DNA from 3 places in the Sphingomonas taxi genome. Region 1 is predicted to be linked to each of the others. Evidence: riboswitches for the same ligand, from Rfam matches in the RefSeq annotation. Region 1 holds a riboswitch; each other region holds the start of a gene.
The links. Region 1 has a riboswitch for cobalamin ahead of cobW (cobalamin biosynthesis protein CobW). Riboswitches for the same ligand answer to the same signal wherever they lie in the genome.
Positions count from the first base shown of each region.

Region 2: linked by a shared signal. The riboswitch ahead of MC45_RS17065 (TonB-dependent receptor plug domain-containing protein) and the one ahead of cobW (cobalamin biosynthesis protein CobW) in region 1 are both predicted to bind cobalamin.
Region 3: linked by a shared signal. The riboswitch ahead of MC45_RS06265 (TonB-dependent receptor) and the one ahead of cobW (cobalamin biosynthesis protein CobW) in region 1 are both predicted to bind cobalamin.

Region 1 is NZ_CP009571.1:3,540,606-3,547,975, reverse strand. It holds gene MC45_RS16240 (hypothetical protein) at 1-91, shown strand, start outside; gene MC45_RS16235 (DUF5818 domain-containing protein) at 425-628, shown strand; gene MC45_RS16230 (hypothetical protein) at 625-900, shown strand; gene MC45_RS16225 (metallophosphoesterase) at 902-2,035, opposite strand; gene MC45_RS16220 (hypothetical protein) at 2,086-2,292, opposite strand; gene MC45_RS16215 (response regulator) at 2,473-2,844, shown strand; cobalamin riboswitch at 3,084-3,313, shown strand; gene cobW (cobalamin biosynthesis protein CobW) at 3,494-4,537, shown strand; gene cobN (cobaltochelatase subunit CobN) at 4,547-7,370, shown strand, end outside.
Region 2 is NZ_CP009571.1:3,739,002-3,746,371, forward strand. It holds gene MC45_RS17055 (response regulator transcription factor) at 1-430, shown strand, start outside; gene cobU (bifunctional adenosylcobinamide kinase/adenosylcobinamide-phosphate guanylyltransferase) at 524-1,045, opposite strand; cobalamin riboswitch at 1,074-1,277, shown strand; gene MC45_RS17065 (TonB-dependent receptor plug domain-containing protein) at 1,414-3,345, shown strand; gene MC45_RS17070 (aminotransferase class I/II-fold pyridoxal phosphate-dependent enzyme) at 3,345-4,319, shown strand; gene cobO (cob(I)yrinic acid a,c-diamide adenosyltransferase) at 4,316-4,918, shown strand; gene MC45_RS17080 (ABC transporter substrate-binding protein) at 4,915-5,727, shown strand; gene MC45_RS17085 (FecCD family ABC transporter permease) at 5,724-6,686, shown strand; gene MC45_RS17090 (ABC transporter ATP-binding protein) at 6,683-7,370, shown strand, end outside.
Region 3 is NZ_CP009571.1:1,412,184-1,419,553, forward strand. It holds gene rpoD (RNA polymerase sigma factor RpoD) at 1-1,352, shown strand, start outside; gene MC45_RS06265 (TonB-dependent receptor) at 1,483-3,525, opposite strand; cobalamin riboswitch at 3,694-3,929, opposite strand; gene MC45_RS06270 (hypothetical protein) at 4,262-4,579, shown strand; gene MC45_RS06275 (PepSY-associated TM helix domain-containing protein) at 4,576-6,123, shown strand; gene MC45_RS06280 (hypothetical protein) at 6,116-6,466, shown strand; gene rplS (50S ribosomal protein L19) at 6,525-6,917, opposite strand; gene trmD (tRNA (guanosine(37)-N1)-methyltransferase TrmD) at 6,922-7,370, opposite strand, start outside.

The DNA.
Region 1 (7,370 bases):
TTGGCCGATGCGGATCATCGGTGTCGGCATCGGCTCCGCGGCGGTGGCGGCAGCGGTGCTGTTCGCCAACTCAGGCAAGAAGCGCGACTGACCGACCCGGAGCGCCGCCTTCGTGCGATTGCAAACTTTGCATGTTGAGCGCTACCATTTGCACTTGCGACATCGGGTGCTGCGCTGCACAAAGAGCGTGCCTTTCAGGCATCCTCTCCTAAAAACTTTTACGGCCGGTCGTTTCGATCGGCCTTTCTTTTTGTCCCGATCTCCGGCAGGTTCCAGTTACCGTGTCCGGGCGGATCGAAACAGAAACGGCAGGAGAGGAGCCGCCGGCAAGACCGGCAACGGCCCGACCGGTTGGGCGGGGGATCGAGCCTTCGGCTCTCCCCCGCCGCCTGTTCCGGCATCCCAGCACGAGGCCCAATTCCTTATGATCGCAATCGGAACCCGGGTCGATGAAACCGGCACGTTGATCCGCGACGGCGGCGCCTTCTACCTGCGCCGCGATTCGGGCGGACGGTTCGAGCTGGAACTCCATCGCACGCCGGTCGATCTGGTCGAGAAGCGCGTGCGGCTGGTCGGCACGTTGGTCGGGCCGGATCTGGTCAATGCCGACGGCGTGGCCCCGGTGTGAGGACCCCGCCCCCTTCCGACGATTATGCCCGCGGCCGGCGCGACGGATTGCGGCTGGCGCTGGCGATCCTCGCCGTCGAAGAGGCGAAATGGGCGGCGTTGCTCGGCGAGAGCCCGTCGTGGCGGACCAATGCGACGCGCGAGGTGCGCTACAAGACGCTCCAGGTCGCGCAGACCCGCGTGCAAACCGCGCTCAACCGTCTCACGCCGAAGGGCGAAGCGGCGGCGATCGACGCCGAACTCGCCGCCGCGCTCGACAAGCTCGGTCTGTAGCTCAGCCTCCGCCCGGTGCGGCGCGGAGCGTGATCCGGGTGATCTCCGGCGGGCGGCCGAGGCGCAGCGCGAAGCCCGGCCACAAGCCGGTGCCGTTGCTGACGTAGAGCGTCATGCCGTCCACCGCATACCGGCCCGACACGAAGCCGCCGTTCGCGGGCCTGAACAATCGGTCGAGCCCGACGATCATCCCGCCATGCGTGTGGCCGGACAATTGCAGCGCGACCCCGCGCGCCGCCGCCCGACGCGCATTGCGCGGCTGATGGTCGAGCAGGAGGACCGGCGCGCCCGGCGGGCGGCGCGACAGTGCGGCGTCGAGATCGGGGCCGGGCTCGCCATGCGACGGCGCGGAGGCGTCGGTGACGCCGGCGAGCACCAGCCCGTCGCCGCCACGCGCCAGCACGCGATGCGCATTCGGCAGCATGCGAAAGCCGAGCCCGGCGAGGTGCCGCATCCAGCCGCCGTAATCGAAGAAATATTCGTGGTTGCCGGGAATGGCGTAGACGCCATCGGGCGCGCGCAATCCGGCGAGCGGGGCGACGTCGGCGCGGCGCATGTCGACCGATCCGTCGATGAAGTCGCCGGTGACGACGATCAGGTCGGCCCCCGCGGCATTGGTGCGATCGACGACGGCCCGGGTCCAGCGTTGCGGAAACAGACGGCTGATGTGCAGGTCGGTGAGCTGGACCAGCCGGTAGCCGTCGAACGACGGCGGCAGGTCGCGCACCGCGACGGTGATGTCGCGCACCGGCGGCACGCGGATCGCCCCGGCAACGCCGACCGCGCCGAGCAGCGCCGCGACGCCGGCGATGCCATAGCGGGCCGCATCGGGCGCCCCCAACACCTCGCGCCGCACCACCATCGTAGCGAGCGTGCCGAGATCGAGCACGATCTGCAGCAGCGCGAGCAACAGGATGGCGCCGAAGGCCCAGTTGAACAGGATGACGATCGCGCGCGGGAATTCCGGCGCGAACACCGATCCCGACGAGAGGCGGCTCCATAAATGATATTGCGAGGCGGCGAGCAGCGTCACCGCGACGCCGCCCTTCGCCCAAAGCGGCAGGGACAGCGGCAGCAGCCAACGGACGATGACGTACAGGGACGGCGTCGCAAAGATCAGGTGGAAGATCGTCATTCTCCTTGCGGCACCGTGCCGCCGCTGCCTCGCAAGCGCCGTCCCGTCGCTCAGCTCGGGTGGGCGGCGCTCTCGGCGGCGGCGTCGCTGGCATCGGTCGGCGTCACCGCGACCGCACCGACATCCGCCTCGGCCTGTTCGGCGAGCTTCATCTGCTCATAGGCGATCTCGAGATCGGCGACACCCGATCCGGTCGGCTGGATCGGCAGGTCGCCGTAGCTTTCGGCGGGGCCATTCTGGTCGGTCGTGTCGGTCATCATTCTCTCCTCGTGCGCGGCGTCAACGCACCGTGCCGGGGACCGGACGCATCGCCCGTCGAACATGCGGAGAATGACCTCTATCAGGAACTTAGATCAGCATGACGCATTAGGAGCCGGTTCGGGAGACGGCGTCGCCACCTCTGGCCTGCCGCCCCCCGGATACTGCCGGGAGCGGTCATGACCCATGTGCTGATCATCGAGGATTCCTATTTGTTCGGCCAGTTCGTCGCCGACGCCGCGGTGCTCGCCGGTGCCGGCAGCACGGAGATCGTGGAGACGCAGGAAGCGGCGGAAGCGGCGGCGCAGCGTTGCATGCCGGGCATGATCATCGCCGACGTCAAGCTCGTCCACGGCTCCGGGGTTCGTGCGGTCGAGCGGATCGTCAAGGGGCGCCGCATCCCGATCCTCTACGTCACCGGCTATCCCGAACGCTGCGGCGAATGCCCGCCGGGATCGACGGTGATCGAAAAGCCGGTGTCGCACGATACGCTGCAACGCTCGATCAGCCGGCTGATCGAGGATGAGGCCGCGCACCTCGCGGCGCATTGACGGGGCGGGGTGGAGCCGCCACCGGCATGATGCGGCGACGGCTCCGACAGTCCTGGAGAACTGCACACGAAGGATCGGGAGAACCCTTCCTGCTGCGCACGGGCTCTAATGGTTAACGGCGGCAAGTCGACCGGAAACGGGCTATGTACGAAACCGTACACAGCGATCGCCGTCTGCCCCCGCCTGCGCGATTGGCAAAGCCGGCGGTAGCGGCTAAGTCGACCGGCGGCGCCGGTTCCCGGTGCCATGATCGCGTCGGTGCCCTTCGCAAGAGGGCGTAAATGGGAATGCGGTGCGGGGCCTCGGCTCCAATGCCGCGGCTGTCCCTGCAACTGTAAGCGGCGAGCGACGGACACATGCCTTCCCCCGCGGGAAGGCGGCCACTGGCAAGGGTTCGCCCGACCCGGGAAGGCCGTGCCCCGAGCGACGACCCGCGAGCCAGGAAACCTGCCGGCGATAGGGTCGCTCTTGCTTCGGTCCAGGGGATGGCCGGGGCACGGTGTTCCGTCTGAGCGACGAAGACCCATGCGGTTGGCCCGCATCGGTGCGTGGCGCGGGCGACATGCGAAGCGCCCGTCCGTCGCTCGCGCATCGGCGATATGTGGCCCCACCGTGTTCTCGTCGTCGCGGCGCTCGCGAAGGAACATCCGTGGCCGATCCACAGCTCGCCAAGATCCCCGTCACCATTGTCACCGGCTTCCTTGGCGCCGGCAAGACGACGCTGATCAGCCATCTGATCCGCAACGCCAACGGCCGCCGGCTCGCGGTGGTGGTCAACGAATTCGGCACCTTGGGTGTCGACGGCGACATCCTGAAGGGCTGCGCGATCCCCGATTGCCCGGCGGAGAATGTCGTCGAGCTGGCCAATGGCTGCATCTGCTGCACCGTCGCCGACGATTTCATCCCGACGGTGGAGACCTTGCTCGCGCTCGACCCGCGCCCCGACCATATCCTCATCGAAACCTCCGGGCTCGCGCTGCCCAAGCCGTTGCTGAAGGCGTTCGACTGGCCGGCGATCCGCTCGCGCATCACCGTCGACGGCGTCATCGCGCTGGCCGACGCCGAGGCGGTCGCCGCCGGTCGCTTCGCTACCGATGTCGCCGCGCTCGACGCGCAGCGCGCCGCCGATCCGGGGATCGACCACGAGACGCCGCTGGCGGAGGTGTTCGAGGACCAGCTCGCCTGTGCCGACATGGTGCTGCTGACCAAGGCCGACCTCGCCGGGCCGGAGGGCGTCGCCGCCGCCCGCGCGGTGATCGCCGCCGAGGCGCCGCGGCCGGTGCCGGTGGTCGAGCTGGTCGACGGCGTGATCGATCCGGCTGTGATCCTCGGCCTCGATGCCGCCGCCGAGGACGACATCGCCGCCCGCCCCTCGCATCATGACGGCGAGGACGAGCATGAGCACGACGATTTCGACAGCCTCGTCCACGAAATCGGCGAGATCGACGATCCCGCCGATCTGGTCGCGCGGATCGAACGGCTCGCGCGCGAGTCCGACGTGTTGCGCGTCAAGGGCTATGCGGCGGTGCGCGGCAAGCCGATGCGGCTGCTCGTCCAGGCGGTCGGCGCGCGGGTGCGGACGCAATACGACCGGCCGTGGCGGCCGGGCGAGGCGCGCGCTACCCGGCTGGTCGTGATCGCCGAGCGCGACCGGATCGACCCCGCGACGATCGGGCCCGTGCTGAACGGCTGAGCCCCCACGATGCACGTCGTCTTCCGCGAGAGCCACGGCCTGGAGGAGACCGCGACGCCGCGCGATCTCGGCCAGCGGCCGGCGGATCTCGTCGTCCTGTCCTTCTCCGACAGCGACCTCGGCGCATTCGCCGCGGGCTGGCATGCCGCGCGCGGCGGCGGCGTGCCGTTGCCGTCGCTGCGGCTCGCCAACCTCGCTGATCTCGCGCATCCCCTGTCGGTCGACACCTATGTCGAGCGGACGCTGGCGGGCGCGAAGGGCATCCTGATTCGGCTGATCGGCGGGCGGTCCTATTGGTCCTATGGCCTGCAACAGGTCGAGGCGCTGGCGCGGGCGCAGGGCATCGCGCTGGCGGTGCTCGCCGCCGACGGGCGCGAGGACGCCGCGCTGGCCGCCGCCTCGACGGTGCCAGGCTCGACGCTCGGCCGGCTCGCCGCCTTGTGCGACACCGGCGGCGCGGTCGCTGCACAGGCGGCGCTGGCGCAGCTCGCGCTCGCTGCGGGGCTGGCGGCGGGACCGGTACGCGGCGTGCGTGCGGTTCCGCCGGTCGGCGGCTGGACGCAGGCGGACGGCGTCACCTGCCCCGCGGCGCTCGCGATGCGACCGGAGGCGCGGCCGCGGGTGCTGCTCACCTTCTATCGCTCCTATCTGCTCGCCGCCGATCTCGACCCGGTCGTAGCGCTCGCCGGGGCGCTGGCGGCGCGCGGCTTCGACGTCGTCCCGCTGTTCGCGCCGTCGCTCAAGGACGCGCACGCGCGCGGCTGGATCGCACGATGGGTCAAGGCGCTGGCCCCGGTCGCGATCGTCAACGCCACCGCCTTCTCGGCGCGCGACGAGACCGAGTCGCCGCTCGATGGCGCGGACGTGCCGGTCTTCCAGGTCGCGCTCGCCACCTCGACGCAGGCCGCCTGGGCCGAGAGCACGCGCGGCCTGTCGCCCGCCGATCTCGCAATGCATGTCGTCCTGCCCGAAGTCGACGGTCGCATCTTCGCCGGGATCGCCAGTTGCAAGCAGGATGCGGTGCGCGACCCCGATCTCGATTACGCCCGCCGCGCGCATCGCGCCGACCCCGCCCGCATCGCGGCGATCGCCGATCGCGTCGCCGCCTGGGTCTCGCTCGGGCGGACCGCTCCGGCGGCGCGGCGGCTGGCGCTGATCCTCTCCACCTATCCCGGCAAGAGCCACCAGATGGCGCATGCGGTCGGGCTCGACGCGCTCGCCTCTGCCGAGGCGATGCTCGCCGATCTCGCCACGGTCGGGCACGCGGTCGCCGCCGGGGCGCCGCTGGCCGAGGCGTTGGCGGCGGAGCGGCTCTGCTGGCCGGTCGTCGCCTATCGCGCCGCGCTCGCCGCCTTGCCGCCGGGGCTGCGCGACGATCTCGCCGCAGCCTGGGGCGAGCCCGAGCATGATCCCGCGGTCGCCGACGGCGCCTTCCGCTTCGCCGCGACGCTGCGCGGCGCGACGCTGGTCGCGCTCCAGCCCGAACGCGGCACGCCCGCGACGCGCGCCGACGATTATCACGATCTGTCGCGCGTTCCCCGCCATGGCTATGTTGCTTTCTACCTCTGGCTGCGCAGCCGCGGGTGCCATGCGGCGATCCAGATCGGTGCGCACGGCACGCTCGAATGGCTGCCCGGCAAGGCGGTGGCGCTGTCCGACGCCTGCTGGCCGGAGGCACTGACCGGGTACTTGCCGATCCTCTATCCGTTCATCGTCAACGATCCCGGCGAGGCGGCGCAGGCCAAGCGCCGCACCGCCGCGGTGACGCTCGGCCATCTGCCGCCGCCGATGATCGCGGCGGACGGCGGCGTGGGTCTCGGGCGGATCGAGACGCTGCTCGACGAATTCTCCAATGCCGGCGGGCTCGACCCGGCGCGGCGCGACCGGTTGCAGCGCGACATCGCCGAGGAGGCGCAGGCGATCGGCCTCGCCGCCGAACTCGATCTCGCCGGCGCGGCCACCGCCGCCGAGGCGATCACCCGCATCGACGCTTTCGTCTGCGACGTGAAGGACAGCCGCTTCGGCGACGGCCTGCACGTCTTCGGACGCGGCGCGTGCGGCGCGGCGGAGCGCGACGGACTGCTCGCCGCGCTCGCCGGCCGCCGCGTCGCCGCCGGCCCGGCGGGATCGCCGCACCGCGGCCGTACCGACGTGCTGCCGACCGGGCGCAACCTGTTCGCGGTCGATCCGCGCGCGGTGCCGTCGCGCTCGGCGCATGTGCAGGGCCAGCGGCTCGCCGACGAACTGATCCGCCGCCATCTTCAGGATCACGGCGACTATCCGCGCGGCTTGGTGGTCGATCTGTGGGGATCGGCGACGATGCGCACCGCCGGCGAGGAATTCGCGATGGCGCTGCACCTGCTCGGCGCCGCGCCGGTCTGGGATACCGGCTCCGATCGCGTCACCGGCGTCGACATCCTGCCGCTCGCGCTGCTCGACCGGGCCCGGATCGACGTGACCTTGCGCATCTCCGGCCTGTTCCGCGACACGTTCGGGCCGCTTTGCACGCTGTTCGGCCAGGCGGTGCGGGCGCTGGCGGCGCGCGACGAGTCCGCCGATTGGAATCCGTTCGTCGGCCGTGCCGCAGCGCCGCGCGTCTATGGCCCGGCGCCGGGGCGGTACGGGCTCGGCTTGGGCGAGGCTGCGGACACCTATACCGACGCTGCACGCACCGCGGCGGGAGAGGCGTGGCTGGCGGCATCGTCCTTTGCCTTCGACGACACCGACGCGCGCGCCGATGCCGCCGGCCTGCGCGCGCGCGTCGCCGCCGCCGACGCCTTCGTCCATCTGCAGGACCTGCCCGAAAGCGACCTGCTGCTCGCCGCCGATTATG
Region 2 (7,370 bases), 200 kb from region 1:
CGATCAGAAGGTCGCCGCACTCGATCTCGGCGCCGAGGATTACGTCACCAAGCCGTTCGACGGCGAGGAATTGCTTGCTCGGCTGCGCGCGGCGCTGCGCCACCGCGGCATCGATGCGGCGGCGGCGAGCGTGATCCGCCGCGACGGGCTGGAGATCGACCTCGACCAGCGCCTCGTCCGGCGCGGCGGCGAGGCGTTCCACCTGACGCGCAAGGAGCATGACGTGCTCGCGGTGCTTGCCCGCCACCCCGGGCGGGTGGTGACGCACCAGCGAATCCTTGCGGCGGCGTGGGGCGGCGACGACGATCCGCGGGTGGAATATCTGCGCATCGTCGTGCGCAACCTGCGCCTGAAGCTGGAAGAGCCGAACGCGACCGGGAGCGTGATCGCCAACGAACTGGGCGTGGGATATCGGTTGCTGGTGGGGTGAAAGAGGGGGGCGACCGTTCGCCCTGAGCTCGTCGAAGGGCAGGTGGGTCTCACCGTGCTTCGACAGGCTCAGCACGAACGGGTCAGGGGCGGATCAATCCCTCCCCGGAAACGGCTGCAACGGCAGCACCATGCCGGCGGCGACGAAATAGACCTGGCGCATCGCGGTGGCGACCTGCTGGTTGAGCCGGCCCGCGGCGTCGCGGAAGGCGCGGCCGAGCGGATGGTCGGGGACGATGCCGAGGCCGACCTCGTTGCTGACGACGAACAGCGGCAGCGGGGTTGCGGCGAGCGCGGCGAGCAGGGCGTCCGACCGCGCCGCCACGTCGTGCTCGCCGAGCATCACGTTGGTCAGCCAGAGCGTCAGGCAGTCGATCAGGATCGCGCCATCCTCGATTGCGGCGATCGCCTCGGGCAGCGCGAGCGGGCATTCGACGGTCGTCCAGCGCGTGTCGCGGTCGGCGCGGTGGCGGGCGATCCGGTCGGTCATCTCGCCGTCCCACGCCTCGGCCGTGGCGAGATAATGGAGCGGGCCGGCGCAGCGCTCGGCGGCGGCCTGCGCCAGCCGGCTTTTGCCCGAGCGGGCACCGCCCAGGAACAGCGTCTTGGCTGCGATCATCTTGCCTTCGTCTCCGCGGGGTTCTAGGGGCGCCAATGCGACAGGTTCCCAGAGATGGGATGAAAAGGGAACCCGGAAGCGAGCCTTGAGGCTCGCCGGCCGGGGCTGCCCCCGCAACTGTGACCGGCGAGCCCTGCTCCCCGCGCGCCACTGGATCATCCCGATCCGGGAAGGCCGGGCAGGGCGACGACCCGCGAGCCAGGAGACCTGCCCGTCGCGGTTGTCCTTCGTCCGGACGGGGTGTGCCGGCACGATCGAGGATTTCCTCGCGAGACGACGATGTTGGGGGCGTTGCGCGGCGGACAGACCGGTTCCGGCGAAATCGCGGTGCGTGCTCCCGTTGTTGCAACGAGGGGGAAACCATCGTGAAGAACTACGCCTGTCTCATCCTGCTGCCGTGCATCGCGGCCGCGACACCTGCCTTCGCCCAGACCGCGCAATCGACCAGCGGCCTTGAGCAGGTCGCCGACGCCGGCAGCGACATCCTCGTCACCGCCAATCGCGAGGCGCGACCCGCTTCCACCGTCGGCCAGGCGGTGACCGTCCTCGACACCGCGACGATCACCCAGCGGCAGGCGGTGGTCGTCGCCGACCTGCTGCGCCAGACGCCGGGCGTCAGCGTGACGCGCAACGGCGGCGTCGGCACCGCGACCTCGGTCAACATCCGCGGCGCGGAGAGCGATCAGACCGTCGCGCTGATCGACGGGATCAAGCTCAACGATCCCTCGTCGCCGGGCGGCGGCTTCGACTTCGGCGGGTTGCTGATCGGCAATATCGCGCGGATCGAGGTGCTGCGCGGCGCACAATCGGTGCTGTGGGGCAGTCAGGCGATCGGCGGCGTCGTCAACCTCATCACCCGTCAGCCGACCGAGCAGGTCGCGGTCAACGCGCGCGTCGAGGGCGGCTGGCACGAGACCGGGCAGGGCTTCGCCAACGTCTCTGGCAAGATGGGGCCGGTGTCGGCGAGCCTGGGCGGCGGCTATTACACCACCGAGGGCATCTCGGCCTATGCCCCCGGCACGGAGCGCGACGGTTACCGCAATTATGCCGCCAACGGCAGCCTCGGCATCGCGCTGGCGCCGACCGTCTCGGTCGATGTGCGCGGTTTCTATTCCAACGGCCGCACCGATATCGACGGCTTCCCGCCGCCGACCTTCGCCTTTGGCGATACGCGCGAATATGGCACGAGCGAGCAATGGACGGGCTATGCCGGACTCAATGCGGCGCTGTTCGACGGCCGGTTCCGCAACCGCTTCGGCTATGCGCACACCGATACCGACCGGCACAATTACGATCCCGACGGCACGCCGACCGAGACGTTCGCCGGCAAGGGGCGCAACGACCGGATCGAATATCAGGGCGTCGCCGATCTTGGTTCCGCGGTGTTCGCCACCTTCGGCGCGGAGCGCGAGGTGTCGCGCTTCACGACGGCGAGCTACGGCGGACCGGCGACCCGGGGGCGGGCGCGGATCTTCAGCGTCTACGGCCAGCTCGCAATGACGCCGATCGCCGGACTGACCGCGACCGGCGGCGTGCGCCACGACGACCACAATATCTTCGGCGGAGCGACGACCGTCTCGGCCAGCGGCGTCTATTCACCCAACGATGGCGCGACCGCGTTCCGCGCGAGCTATTCCGAGGGGTTCAAGGCGCCGACCCTGTATCAGTTGCAGAGCGAATATGGGAATGCGCGGCTCAACCCCGAACGCTCGCGCGGCTGGGACGCGGGCGTGGCGCAAAAGGCGCTCGACGGCGCGGTCGAGGCGAGCGTGACCTATTTCCGCCGCACCTCGTTCGACCTCATCAATTTCGTGTCCTGCGACACGTCCGTGGGGATTTGCGCCGACCGGCCGTTCGGCACCTATGACAATGTCGCGCGGGCACGGGCGCAGGGCGTGGAATTCGCGCTGACGCTCCGCCCGGTCGAGGCGCTGACGGTCAGTGCCGCCTATACCTATCTCGACGCCAAGAACCGCTCGACCGGCACCGCCAATGCCGGCCGCGATCTCGCCCGGCGGCCGGACAACAGCGTATCGGTGAACGCCGACTATCGCTGGCCGTTCGGGCTGACCACCGGCGCGACCGTCACCGCGGTGGGGGACAGTTTCAACAACGCATCCAATTCGCAGCGGCTCGACGGCTATGTCGTCACCGACCTGCGCGCGTCCTTCCCGATCGTCGATCATGTCGAGGTCTATGGCCGGATCGAGAATGCGTTCGACCAGCGTTATCAGACGATCCTGCAATACGGCCAGCCGGGGCGCGGCGCCTTCGGCGGCGTCCGCCTGACCTATTGATGATCGAACCGCGCGCTCCTGTCCCCCATCCCTGGGCCACCTTCTGCGCCCATGGCGGGCGGGTGGCGGCGGCGCGCGCGGCGTTCGGCGGCGCGGACTGGATCGACCTGTCGACCGGCATCGCGCCATGGTCTTGGCCGGTCGACACGCTGGCGGGGCTCGATCGTCTGCCCGAGCCGGCGGAGATCGCGGCGCTGGAGGCGGCGGCGGCGCGGGCGTTCGGCGTCGCCGACCCCGCGCAGGTCGTCGCTGTGCCGGGGACCGATCTGGCGATGCGGCTGCTCGCACCGCTGATCGGCGCGCGCGCGCCGGCGGTACGCCATCCCGGCTATGCCGGCCATCGCGCGGCATGGCCGGGGGCGGAATTGGTGGCGGAGGGGCCGGGCGACCATGACCTGTTCGTGCTGGCGAGCCCGGCCAATCCCGACGGGCGCCTCGCCGGCCCGGTGGATCTGCTGGCCGCGCCGATGACGCTGGTGCTCGACGAAGCCTATGCCGATCCCGCCGCCGGTCTGTGCCCGCACGCGTCGGACCGGCTGATCGTGCTGCGCTCGTTCGGCAAATTCTACGGCCTGCCTGGCTTGCGGCTCGGCTTCGTGGTGGCGGGGGATCGAATCGCCGGCGGGCTGCGCGCGATGCTCGGCGACTGGCCGGTGTCGTCGCCGGCGGTGGCGATCGGCACCGCCGCCTATCGCGATATCGCGTGGCGGCGTGCGCAGGCGAGCCGCATCGTCGAGACGGGCGCGCTGCTCGACACGGTGCTGCACGAAGCCGGGCTGGCGCTGGCCGGCAGCGCGCCGTTGTTCCGGCTGGTCGCCTGCGACGATGCCGCCCGACTGTTCGGGACGCTCGCGCATCATGCTATCCTGACCCGCCCCTTCGCCGATCGGACCGACCGGTTGCGGATCGGCCTGCCGCGCGGTGCGACCGCGCTCACCCGCCTCGCCGCGGCCCTCGAGGAGTATCGCTCATGACCGACGACTATGCCCGCCACAACGCCCGCATGGCGAAGGTCGCCGCGGCGCGCGAGAAGATGCAGGCGCGCCGCACGCTCGAACGCGGGCTGCTGATCGTTCACACCGGCAACGGCAAGGGCAAGTCGTCGTCCGCCTTCGGCATGGCGATCCGCAGCATCGGCTGGGGGCTGAAGGTCGCGATCCTCCAGTACGTCAAAGGCAAATGGGAGACGGGCGAGCGCAATTTCTTCGAGGCGCATCCCGATCTCGCCACCTTCGAGGTGATGGGCGAGGGCTTCACATGGGACACGCAGGACCGCGCGCGCGACATCGCCGCGGCGCAGGCGGCGTGGGAGCGGTCGAAGGCGATGATCCGCGATCCCGAGATCGATTTCGTCATCCTCGACGAGCTCAACATCGTGCTGCGCGACGGGACGCTGCCGATCGACGATATCGTGGCGTTCCTCAAGGAGCGGCCGCTGACCAAGCATATCTGCATCACCGGCCGCCACGCCAAGCCCGAATTGCTGGCGATCGCCGATCTGGTCACCGAATTCGGTGAGGTGAAGCATCCGTACAATGCCGGGTTCAAGGCGCAGAAGGGCGTCGAATATTGATCCGGCCGCTCGCCATCGCGCTCGCCGCGCTGCCGCTGGTGTCGGCGGCCCCGCCGCCGCGGCCGCCGCGGATCGTATCGATCAATCCGTGTATCGACGCGGTGCTGATGCACGTCGCCGACCCCGCGCAGATCGCCGGGATCAGCCATTATTCGCAGGACCCGCGTGCGACCTCAATCCCGCTGGCGCAGGCGAGGCGCTTCGCCGCAACCTCGGGGACGGCGGAGGAGGTGGTGGCGCTGGCGCCCGACATGGTGCTGACCGGCCCGCACGTCGCGCCCGCGACGATCGCGGCGCTGACCCGGATGAAGATCCGCATCGTCCAATATCCAGTGCCGGACACGGTCGCGGAAAGCGAGGAGCAGGTGCGCGATATCGCGCGCGTCGTCGGCCATCCGCAGCGCGGCACGGCGTTGGCGGCGCGGATCGCGGCGGCGGCGCGGCCGGCGGCGGTGACGCCAGTGCCGGCGCTGATCTGGCAGTCGGGCGGGCTGGTGCCGGGCAGCGGCACATTGTCCGCCGACTTGCTGCGCCGCGCCGGGTTTCGCGACATGAGCGCGACCTACGGCCTCAAGAAATGGGACGTGCTGCCGCTCGAATATCTCGTTGCGCGGCCGCCGCGCGTGCTGCTGTCGACCGCCGCGGCCGACGTCGGCGAGGACCGGATGACGTCGCATCCGGCGGTGCGGCGGCTGGCGGGACGGATCACCGTCGCGCCCTATCCGACGCGGCTGATGAATTGCGGCGGGCCGACGATCATCGCGGCGATGGCGCGGCTGCGGCAGGTGCGCGGGGGATTCGGGGCATGACGCGGCTCAATATCGGACTGCTGGTCGCGCTGTTTGCCGTCGCGGCGCTGTCGGTCGCGGCGGGCAAGGTGTGGGTGCCGTGGGACGCGTGGACCGCCGCCGATCCGCGCTCGATCATCATCGTCGAGCTGCGCCTGCCGCGCACCGTGCTGGCGCTGGTCGTCGGCGCGGCGCTCGGCCTGTCGGGGGCGGTGATGCAGGGCTATCTGCGCAATCCGCTCGCCGATCCGGGGCTGTTCGGCGTGTCGACCGGCGCGGCGTTCGGCGCGGTGCTGGCGCTCTATTTCGGCTATGCTGCGCAGATGTGGCTGTTGCCGGGCTTCGCGCTGGTCGGCGCGGGGGTGACGATGGCGTTGCTCGCGCTGATCGCCGGCCGTTCCGGAAGCCTGATCCTGTTCACGCTGGCGGGGATGATCCTCACCAGCATCTTCGGGTCGCTGACCAGTCTGGCGATCAGCCTCGCGCCGACGCCGTTCGTCTCATCGCAGATCGTGACGTGGCTGCTCGGCGCGCTGACCGATCGGAGCTGGGACGACGTCAAGGTCGCTGCGCCGCTGGTCACGGTCGGCGCGGCATTGCTGTTCGCCACCGGCCGCTCGCTCGACGCGCTCACATTGGGCGAACAGGCGGCACGGTCGATGGGGGTCGATCCGGCGCGGCTGCAATGGCTGGTGATCGCCGGAGTGGCGCTGACCGTCGGCGCCTCGGTGGCGACGGCGGGACAGATCGGCTTCGTCGGGCTGATCGTGCCGCATATGGTGCGGCCGTTCGCCGGACACCGGCCGTCGGCGATCCTGCTGCCCTCGGCGCTGGGCGGCGCGCTGCTGCTGACGCTGGCCGATGCGCTGGTACGGATCGTGCCGACGGTCAGCGAGCTGCGGCTCGGCATCGCGATGTCGATGCTGGGCGGGCCGTTCTTCCTTTATTTGCTGATCGCGATGCGCCGGAGGCTCGCATGACCGGACTCGCGGCCGAGGGGATCGGCCTGACGCTCGGCGGCAACCGGGTGCTCGACGACGTCAGCTTCGCCTTCCGGCGCGGGCGGGTGACCGCGCTGCTCGGCGCGAATGGTGCGGGCAAGAGCACGTTGCTTAGCTGTCTCGCCGCGCTGCGCCGGCCGGACCAGGGCGCAGCGACGCTCGACGGGGTCGACGTGCAGGCGCTCGACCGGCGGGCGCGGGCGCGCGCGATCGGTCTGCTGCCGCAGGCGGCGGACGTGCATTGGGATATCGACGTCGTGACGCTCGTCGGGCTCGGGCGACTGCCGCATCGCGGCCGCTGGGGCGAGACCGACGACGACCGCGCCGCGGTGGCGCGTGCGCTGGCGGCGACCGACATGACCGGCTTCGCGACGCGCGGCGTCGAGCGGCTGTCCGGCGGCGAGCGTGGCCGGGCCTTGCTCGCGCGGGTGCTGGCGGGCGAGCCCGACTGGCTGCTCGCCGACGAGCCGCTCGCCAGCTTCGATCCGGCGCACCAGCTCGACGTGCTCGCGCGGCTGCGCGGTGTCGCCGTGGGCGGCAGCGGCGTGGTGCTGGTGCTGCACGACCTGCACCTCGCGGCGCGGATCGCCGACGATGCGGTGCTGCTGCGTGGCGGGCGCGTCGTCGCGGCGGGGCCGGCGGAGACGGTGCTGACCGCGCCGC
Region 3 (7,370 bases), 1.7 Mb from region 1:
AGCCCGAGGAGCCGTCGGCCGACGAGGACGATGAATCCGGCGAGGGCCGCGTGCCGCGCCCGTCGGACGACGAGGACGAGGACAATACGCTCAGCCTCGCGCAGATGGAGGAGACGCTCAAGCCGCAGGCGCTCGAGCGGTTCGCCAACATCACCGCGCTCTACAAGAAGTTCAGCAAGATCCAGCAGGCACGCCTCGACGCGATGCACGCCGGCGGCGAGCTGTCCGCCGCGGACGAGCGCAAATACCAGAAGCTGCGCGAGGATCTCACCGCCGAGGTCGAGAGCGTCCAGTTCCACAATGCCAAGATCGAATATCTCGTCGATCAGCTCTACGCCTTCAACCGGCGCCTGACCGCGCTGGGCGGCCAGATGCTGCGCCTCGCCGAGCGCCACAAGGTCAGCCGCAAGGACTTCCTCGACCGCTACGTCGGCCACGAGATGGACGACACGTGGCTGCAATCGGTCGGCAAGCTCGACAAGAAATGGACCGCCTTCGCCACCAACGAGGCCGATGCGGTCGACCGCATCCGCGGCGAGATCAGCGAGATCTCGCAGCAGACCGGCATGGCGCTCACCGAATTCCGCCGCATCGTCAACATGGTGCAGAAGGCGGAGCGCGAGGCGCGCATCGCCAAGAAGGAGATGGTCGAGGCCAATCTGCGGCTCGTCATCTCGATCGCCAAGAAATACACCAACCGCGGGCTGCAATTCCTGGATCTTATCCAGGAGGGCAATATCGGCCTGATGAAGGCGGTCGATAAGTTCGAATATCGCCGCGGTTACAAGTTCAGCACCTATGCGACCTGGTGGATCCGGCAGGCGATCACCCGTTCGATCGCCGATCAGGCGCGCACGATCCGCATCCCGGTGCATATGATCGAGACGATCAACAAGCTGGTCCGCACCAGCCGCCAGTTCCTCCACGAGCAGGGCCGCGAGCCGACGCCGGAGGAGATGGCCGAACGGCTGTCGATGCCGCTCGAGAAGGTGCGCAAGGTGATGAAGATCGCCAAGGAGCCGATCAGCCTCGAAACGCCGATCGGCGACGAGGAGGATTCGCACCTCGGCGATTTCATCGAGGACAAGAATGCGGTGATCCCGGTCGATGCGGCGATCCAGGCGAATCTCAAGGAGACGGTCACCCGCGTCCTCGCCAGCCTGACGCCGCGCGAGGAGCGCGTGCTGCGCATGCGCTTCGGCATCGGCATGAACACCGACCATACGCTGGAGGAAGTCGGCCAGCAGTTCAGCGTGACGCGCGAACGCATCCGCCAGATCGAGGCGAAGGCGCTGCGCAAGCTCAAGCACCCGAGCCGCAGCCGCAAGATGCGCAGCTTCCTCGACCAGTAACGCCGGCGACGATTGCGATTGCGAAGGGGCCGCCGGAGACGATCCGGCGGCCTTTTTCGTCCGGTGCAGCCGGGATTAGCAGGCGATGCTGGTCGCCCCACCTTTCCCGCCAACCCATGGCCTACCGATCCTAGAGATTGACGCGTGCCCCCAGGCGCAATGTGCGTGGCTCGACGACGCGGCTCAATCGGCCATCGGCTGGTCCCGAGGTATCGAATGCGGGAACGTACGACCCGTAAAAATAAGCGATGTCTTTGTCGCGGCTGTCGAAGAGATTGAGCACCTCGCCGTACAGTTCGAACCGCCCAAACTTGCGGGCGGCGCGGACGTTGGCGACGGTGCTGCCGGGATCGCGGACGCTATTGTCCTCGACCAGAGGATAAGGCCCGAGGTGACGGACTCTCACACTCGCCTCCCACGCGTCGAGCACCAATGCCATCCCGGCGGATGCGGCATTTTCGAATGCGTTGGGAATGCGATCGCCATTGTCATAGCGCGACCGGCTCGCCGTGTAGTTCCCGTCGATCGCGAGCCACGGCCGAGGCCGCCAGAATGCCACCAGCTCATAGCCGCGACGCTGGCTCGCGCCGGTCGGCTCGACGGCATTGGAGTCGCCGACGAAGCGCAATTCGCTGGCGACGTCGAGCCACCAATAGGTCGCGGTCAGCGTGACGCTCGGCAATTGCCACCGGACACCGACTTCACGTCCGCTGCCGCGAACCAGCACGGGCACTGGTGTTTCGACGTTCACTGCCCCGCGCACGTCGTTGGAGTGAAATCCACGGCCCCAGTTGCCGTAGAATTCCAAACTGGCGGCTGGAGAATAGGCGATCGACGCCTTGGGTGACAGGATCGCATCGTCGCCATTGCCCTCGCCGGCGACCACCGCTGCCTGATCCCGCGCGCGAACGACGTACCGGTAATAGTCACCGCGGACCCCGCCGATCAGCCGCAGCCCCGGAACCGGTGCCCAACTCGCTTCGCCGTAGAGCGCTGCCGACGCCTCTTCGACATGATAGCGGCCCAGCGACGACAGGAACGTCCGCGCACTGGTGCGATAGACACCGACGCTGCCAATATGATCGTAGCGCGCCTCGGTACCGAGCGCGACCCCGAGCGTGGGTGCGACCGTCCAGCGTTTCTCACCCCGCCCGCCGATGATCCAGCGTGTGTCGAATTGGCGGATTTGTGCGCTGGTCCCGTCGGGGTCTGTGTAGGTCGGGTTCGAATACATCGACCAATCATAGAACTGACCGTAAACGTTGGCGCGCCAGTCGGGCTGGCGGACCGCGATGTTGCCAATGAGCCGCGTCGTCTCGCCGCGCGCGGTCGGATCGGGTGAGCAGAACACGTCCTTGCAGCCCGGCGTGCCGATGATCCGTTCGGGTATTTGTTCGGTCGGACGCCAGGTCGCCCGATAGGCGTTGAGCGATGTCTCTATCCGACCTGCGCCGGCCGGAGCGATATACTTCGCGAAGCCCGAGGCATGGCGCAGATGTTCGGGCTCCTGCCAAGGGCCGTCATAGACTTTGGCCTGCGCGACCAGCGTGAGCTTGCCGGCACCCACATCGTCGATGGTCCCACCCGCCGCGATCCGGCCATAGCCATACGATCCACCCTCGACCGACAACCACGGCCGGGCGAAGCCGTCGATCGTGGTCATGTAGGCCGCGCCGGCGAGCGCGAAGTCGCCACCGTCGGCCCGGTACGGGCCTTTGCGGAAATCCTCGCGCGCGACGGTCTCGGGGATCAGGCCGTTGAGGTCGAGATAGCCCTGGCCGTGGCCATGGGTACGCAGGTTCATCTGCACCCCATCGATGGCGGTGGTGAAGTCCGACCCGTGATCGAGGTTGAACCCGCGCAGAAAATACTGGTTGGCCTTGCCGCTGCCCGAATGCTGCGCGGCAACCATGCCGGGGATCGCCTCCAGCAGTTCCGCGACGCGCAGCAAGGGTCGAACCAGCAGATCGGCACCGGCAACCGTGCCCTCGCTCGCCGCATGCGCGACGCCGATCTTCGCCTCGCCGCGACCGAACACGACGAGGTCGTTCTCCGCAGCGTCGGTCGAGGCAACCGCGCCATCTTGCTCCTGTGCCCGTGCCGGCGTCGTGCCGCACACCGTGGCGAACGCGACATAGCCAAGCCATGCCGCCCGTAATTCCAAAATCTTCATGTCCGTTCCCGCGCGCCAAGCGACATCGGACGGGGGCGTCCGCTGCGAACGGTCGGCGCGCGTCGGCAGGCGGACGCAAGCACCCGCGACACGAACCGATGCGACCCCCGCCGCTCGTTCGTCGCTCAGACGGAAGAACCGTGCCCCGACCATCCCCTGGACCAAAGCAAGAGCGACCAGACGCTGGCAGGTCTCCTGGCTCACGGGTCGTCGCTCGACATACGGCCTTCCCAGATCTTGCCGATGCGGCGTCGATCCAGTGGCTGCGCCCTGTCGAAAAGGGCGCGATGTACGTCTCGCTCGCCGCTTACAGTTGCAGGGACAGCCTCGGCATCGGGAGAATAACTCCCTCACCGCGTTCCCTTTTAAGTCCCTCCCGGGACACCAGCGCGATCATTGCCCGACCGATGATACCATCGTTCGGACGAGGAGACGTAGCTGGAGGTTTGCCGATCCGCAAGATCGCTGCCGGATGTCCGATGACTCCTGACCGTAGGATGCTGTCCTACACAACGTCGGCCTGCTACGCGCAGACGGTCTTTCTCATCGTAGCGACCGTTCGGGCAGTTATGACATCAAAAACGGAAACGATAGGACTGCATCGTTTCCGTTCAGGTGTCCATCTTGTCCATGTTGCCGCAATTCGGCCACATTCTCGGATGGCGAAACTTCGCTATTGATAGGCGTTCGCAAGACCGTCTATAGAGGCCGCCATGGCCGCTCCGACGACCCCCCGATGCTGATGCAGGCGAGCCCGCCCTGCCCGACCCCGACGCCGGCCGCGACGGCGCGCTGGTCGATGGTCGCGCGCTGCTTCACCGCATTGGTCGGTGGTTACGCCGCCGCGGCGGCGCTCGCCACGCTCCTTGCCCGGCTGCTGCCGATCGACCGGGCCGAGGCGACCGCGCTCGGCATGATCCTCTCCGTCCTGCTCTACGCGCTCATCGGGCTGTGGTGCTTCCACGAACCCCGACTCGGCCGGGTCGCCGCCTGGATATGGGGTCTGGCGATCGGCGGCGGCGCGCTGGTCTGGCTGCTCGGGTTGCGGCCGTGAACGGCAATCTGCGGCAGAATATGGCGTGGATCCACGGCTGGCTCGGGCTCGTCGCCGGCTGGATCCTGTTCGCGATGTTCCTGACCGGCACCGCGAGCTATTTCCGCCCGGAGATCACCCGCTGGATGCAGCCCGAGATCGCGGCGGCCCCGGTCCCGGCCGCCACCGCCGCACGCAGCGCGGTCGCCTATCTGCAAACCGTCGGCGCCGACGATGCGGCCTGGTACATCCTGCTGCCCAACGAGCGCGACGTCGTCACCCGCGTCTACGCCCAGCCCAACGCCAAGGCGGTCGCCAAGCCGCGTCGCCGCGAGGAACTCGTGCTCGACGGCGCCACCGGCCGGCCCGTTGAGGGGCGCGACACCCGCGGCGGCGAGCATTTCTACCGCTTCCACTTCCAGCTGCAATTGCCTTACCCCTGGGGGCGCTTCCTCGCCGGCCTGTGCGGGCTGTTCATGCTTGGCGCGATCATTTCGGGCGTGGTGACGCACAAGCGCATCTTCGCGGACTTCTTCACCCTGCGCTGGAACAAGGGGCAGCGCAGCTGGCTCGACGCGCACAACGTCTCCGCCGTGCTGGCCCTGCCCTATCATGCGGTCATCACCTACACCGGCATCATCACGCTGATCGCGATGTACATGCCGTGGCCGGTCACCGCCAATTACGCCAAGCCCGAAGACTTCTATAACGCCGCTTACGGCATACCGGCGGAACAGCCCGCCACCGGGCGCGCCGCGCCGCTGGTCGCCGTTGCGCCGCTCGTCGCCGATGCCGAGCGCCGCTGGGGCGCGCCGGCAGCACGGATCGTCGTCAGCAACCCCAATGATGCCGCCGCCACCGTCACCGTCTATCGAACGCCCCGCGCCTCGCTCAACGCCCGCGGCCCCTCGCTGACCTATGCGGGCAGCACGGGCGAGTTGATCGCACAGGCTGGCGATCCCGGGCCGGCGCTCGCCACCGTCGGGGTGATGCTCGGGCTGCACGTCGCGCAATTCGCCGGGCCGGCACTGCGCTGGACGCTGTTCGGGCTCGGCCTGACCGGCGCGGCGATGGTCGGTACGGGCCTGTTGCTGTGGACCGCGGCGCGGCGTCGGCCGAACGCCAGGCCGTTCTTCGGCCTGAAGCTGGTCGAGCGGCTCAACATCGCCACGATCGTCGGCCTGCCGATCGGCATGGCCGCGTTCCTGCTCGCCAACCGCTTGATTCCAGCCGATATGGCCGCGCGGGCCGATTGGGAGGTCAAGGCGATGTTCTGGACCTGGGCGGCGGTGGCGGTCGGCCAGTTCGTCCGCCCAGCCCGCCGCGCCTGGCCCGAGGGCTTCGCTCTTGCGGCGCTGGTCTTCCTCGCGATCCCAATTGCCGACGCGATCACCACCAGCCGCGGTCTGCCCGGCTCGCTACTCGCCGGCGACTCGCTGTTCGCCGCCTTCGACCTCGCGATGCTCGCCATCGCGCTGCTGCTCGGCGTCGCGAGCTGGCGCGCCGGCAAACCGCCGCGTCAGGTCCCCCGCCGCACCCGCCAAGCCGAGACGATCCATGCCTGAGACCATCCTGCTCTCCGCCACCGCCTGGCTGCTGTTCGCCGGCGCCTCGTTCCGCTTCCGGCGGGAGGCCGGGACGAACGGGCGCGGCGACGTCCGCCTGCTCCGTATCGTGGCATCGGCGTTGCTCGCGGTCGCGCTGCTCCATTGCGGCGCGCCGCTGACCGGCGAACGCTGGGTCCACCTGCTGACGGGCGCGTCGATCGGCGCGGTGCTGGTGGTGCTGGCGCTGTCGGCGCAGCCGGTCCATGCGATGGCGCCGGTGCGCTGGCTGCTGCTCGCCAAGCGCCGTGCGATCGCCCCGGTCAAGGCGATGCTGCGGCCGCAGACCACCGCCAACGGCTGACGTAAAAAGGGCGCGGGAGGAAGCCTCCCGCGCCCTGTCTGTCACCGGTAGCGGCGGATCACTCCGCGGCGACGCTGCCCTTGGCGGGACGCGTGTCGCGACGCTCGGCGATACGCGCCGACTTGCCGGTGCGGCCACGCAGATAATAGAGCTTCGCACGACGCACGGCGCCCTTGCGGACGACGTCGATCGAGTCGATGTTCGGCGAATACAGCGGGAAGACGCGCTCGACGCCCTCGCCGAAGCTGATCTTGCGCACGGTGAACGACGAGCCCATGCCCTTGTTCGACCGCGCGATGCACACGCCTTCGTAATTCTGGACGCGGGTGCGCTCGCCTTCGACCACCTTCACGCCGACCTTCAGCGTATCGCCGGGACGGAATTCGGGGATCGCGCGCTTCGCGGTCAGCTTTTCGATCTGCTCGGCTTCGAGCTGCTGAATGAGGTTCATGTCTTCAGTCCTTCGTTCGCCGCGCGCCAGAGGGAGGCTGGACCCGAGCACCCTCATGGCGCTCCCACAGGTCCGGCCTCCGTAGCCGTGTATCGGTCTCGGCCTTCGACTTGCGCCAGGCCGCGATCCTCGCATGATCCCCCGATCGCAGCACTTCGGGGATCGTGCGCCCTTCCCAATCGAATGGTCGGGTATATTGCGGATATTCGAGCAGCCCCGTTTCGAAGCTCTCGTCCACACCGCTTGAAGCCGCGCCCATTACGCCGGGGAGCAGGCGAATGCAAGCATCGAGCAGCACCAGCGCCCCCATTTCGCCGCCCGACAGGATATAGTCGCCGATCGACACCTCCTCGATCTCGCGGCCCTCGAAGATGCGCTCGTCGAACCCCTCGAACCGGCCGCACAGCACGATCACGCCCGGGCCGGCGGCGATCTCACGCACGCGCGCCTGCG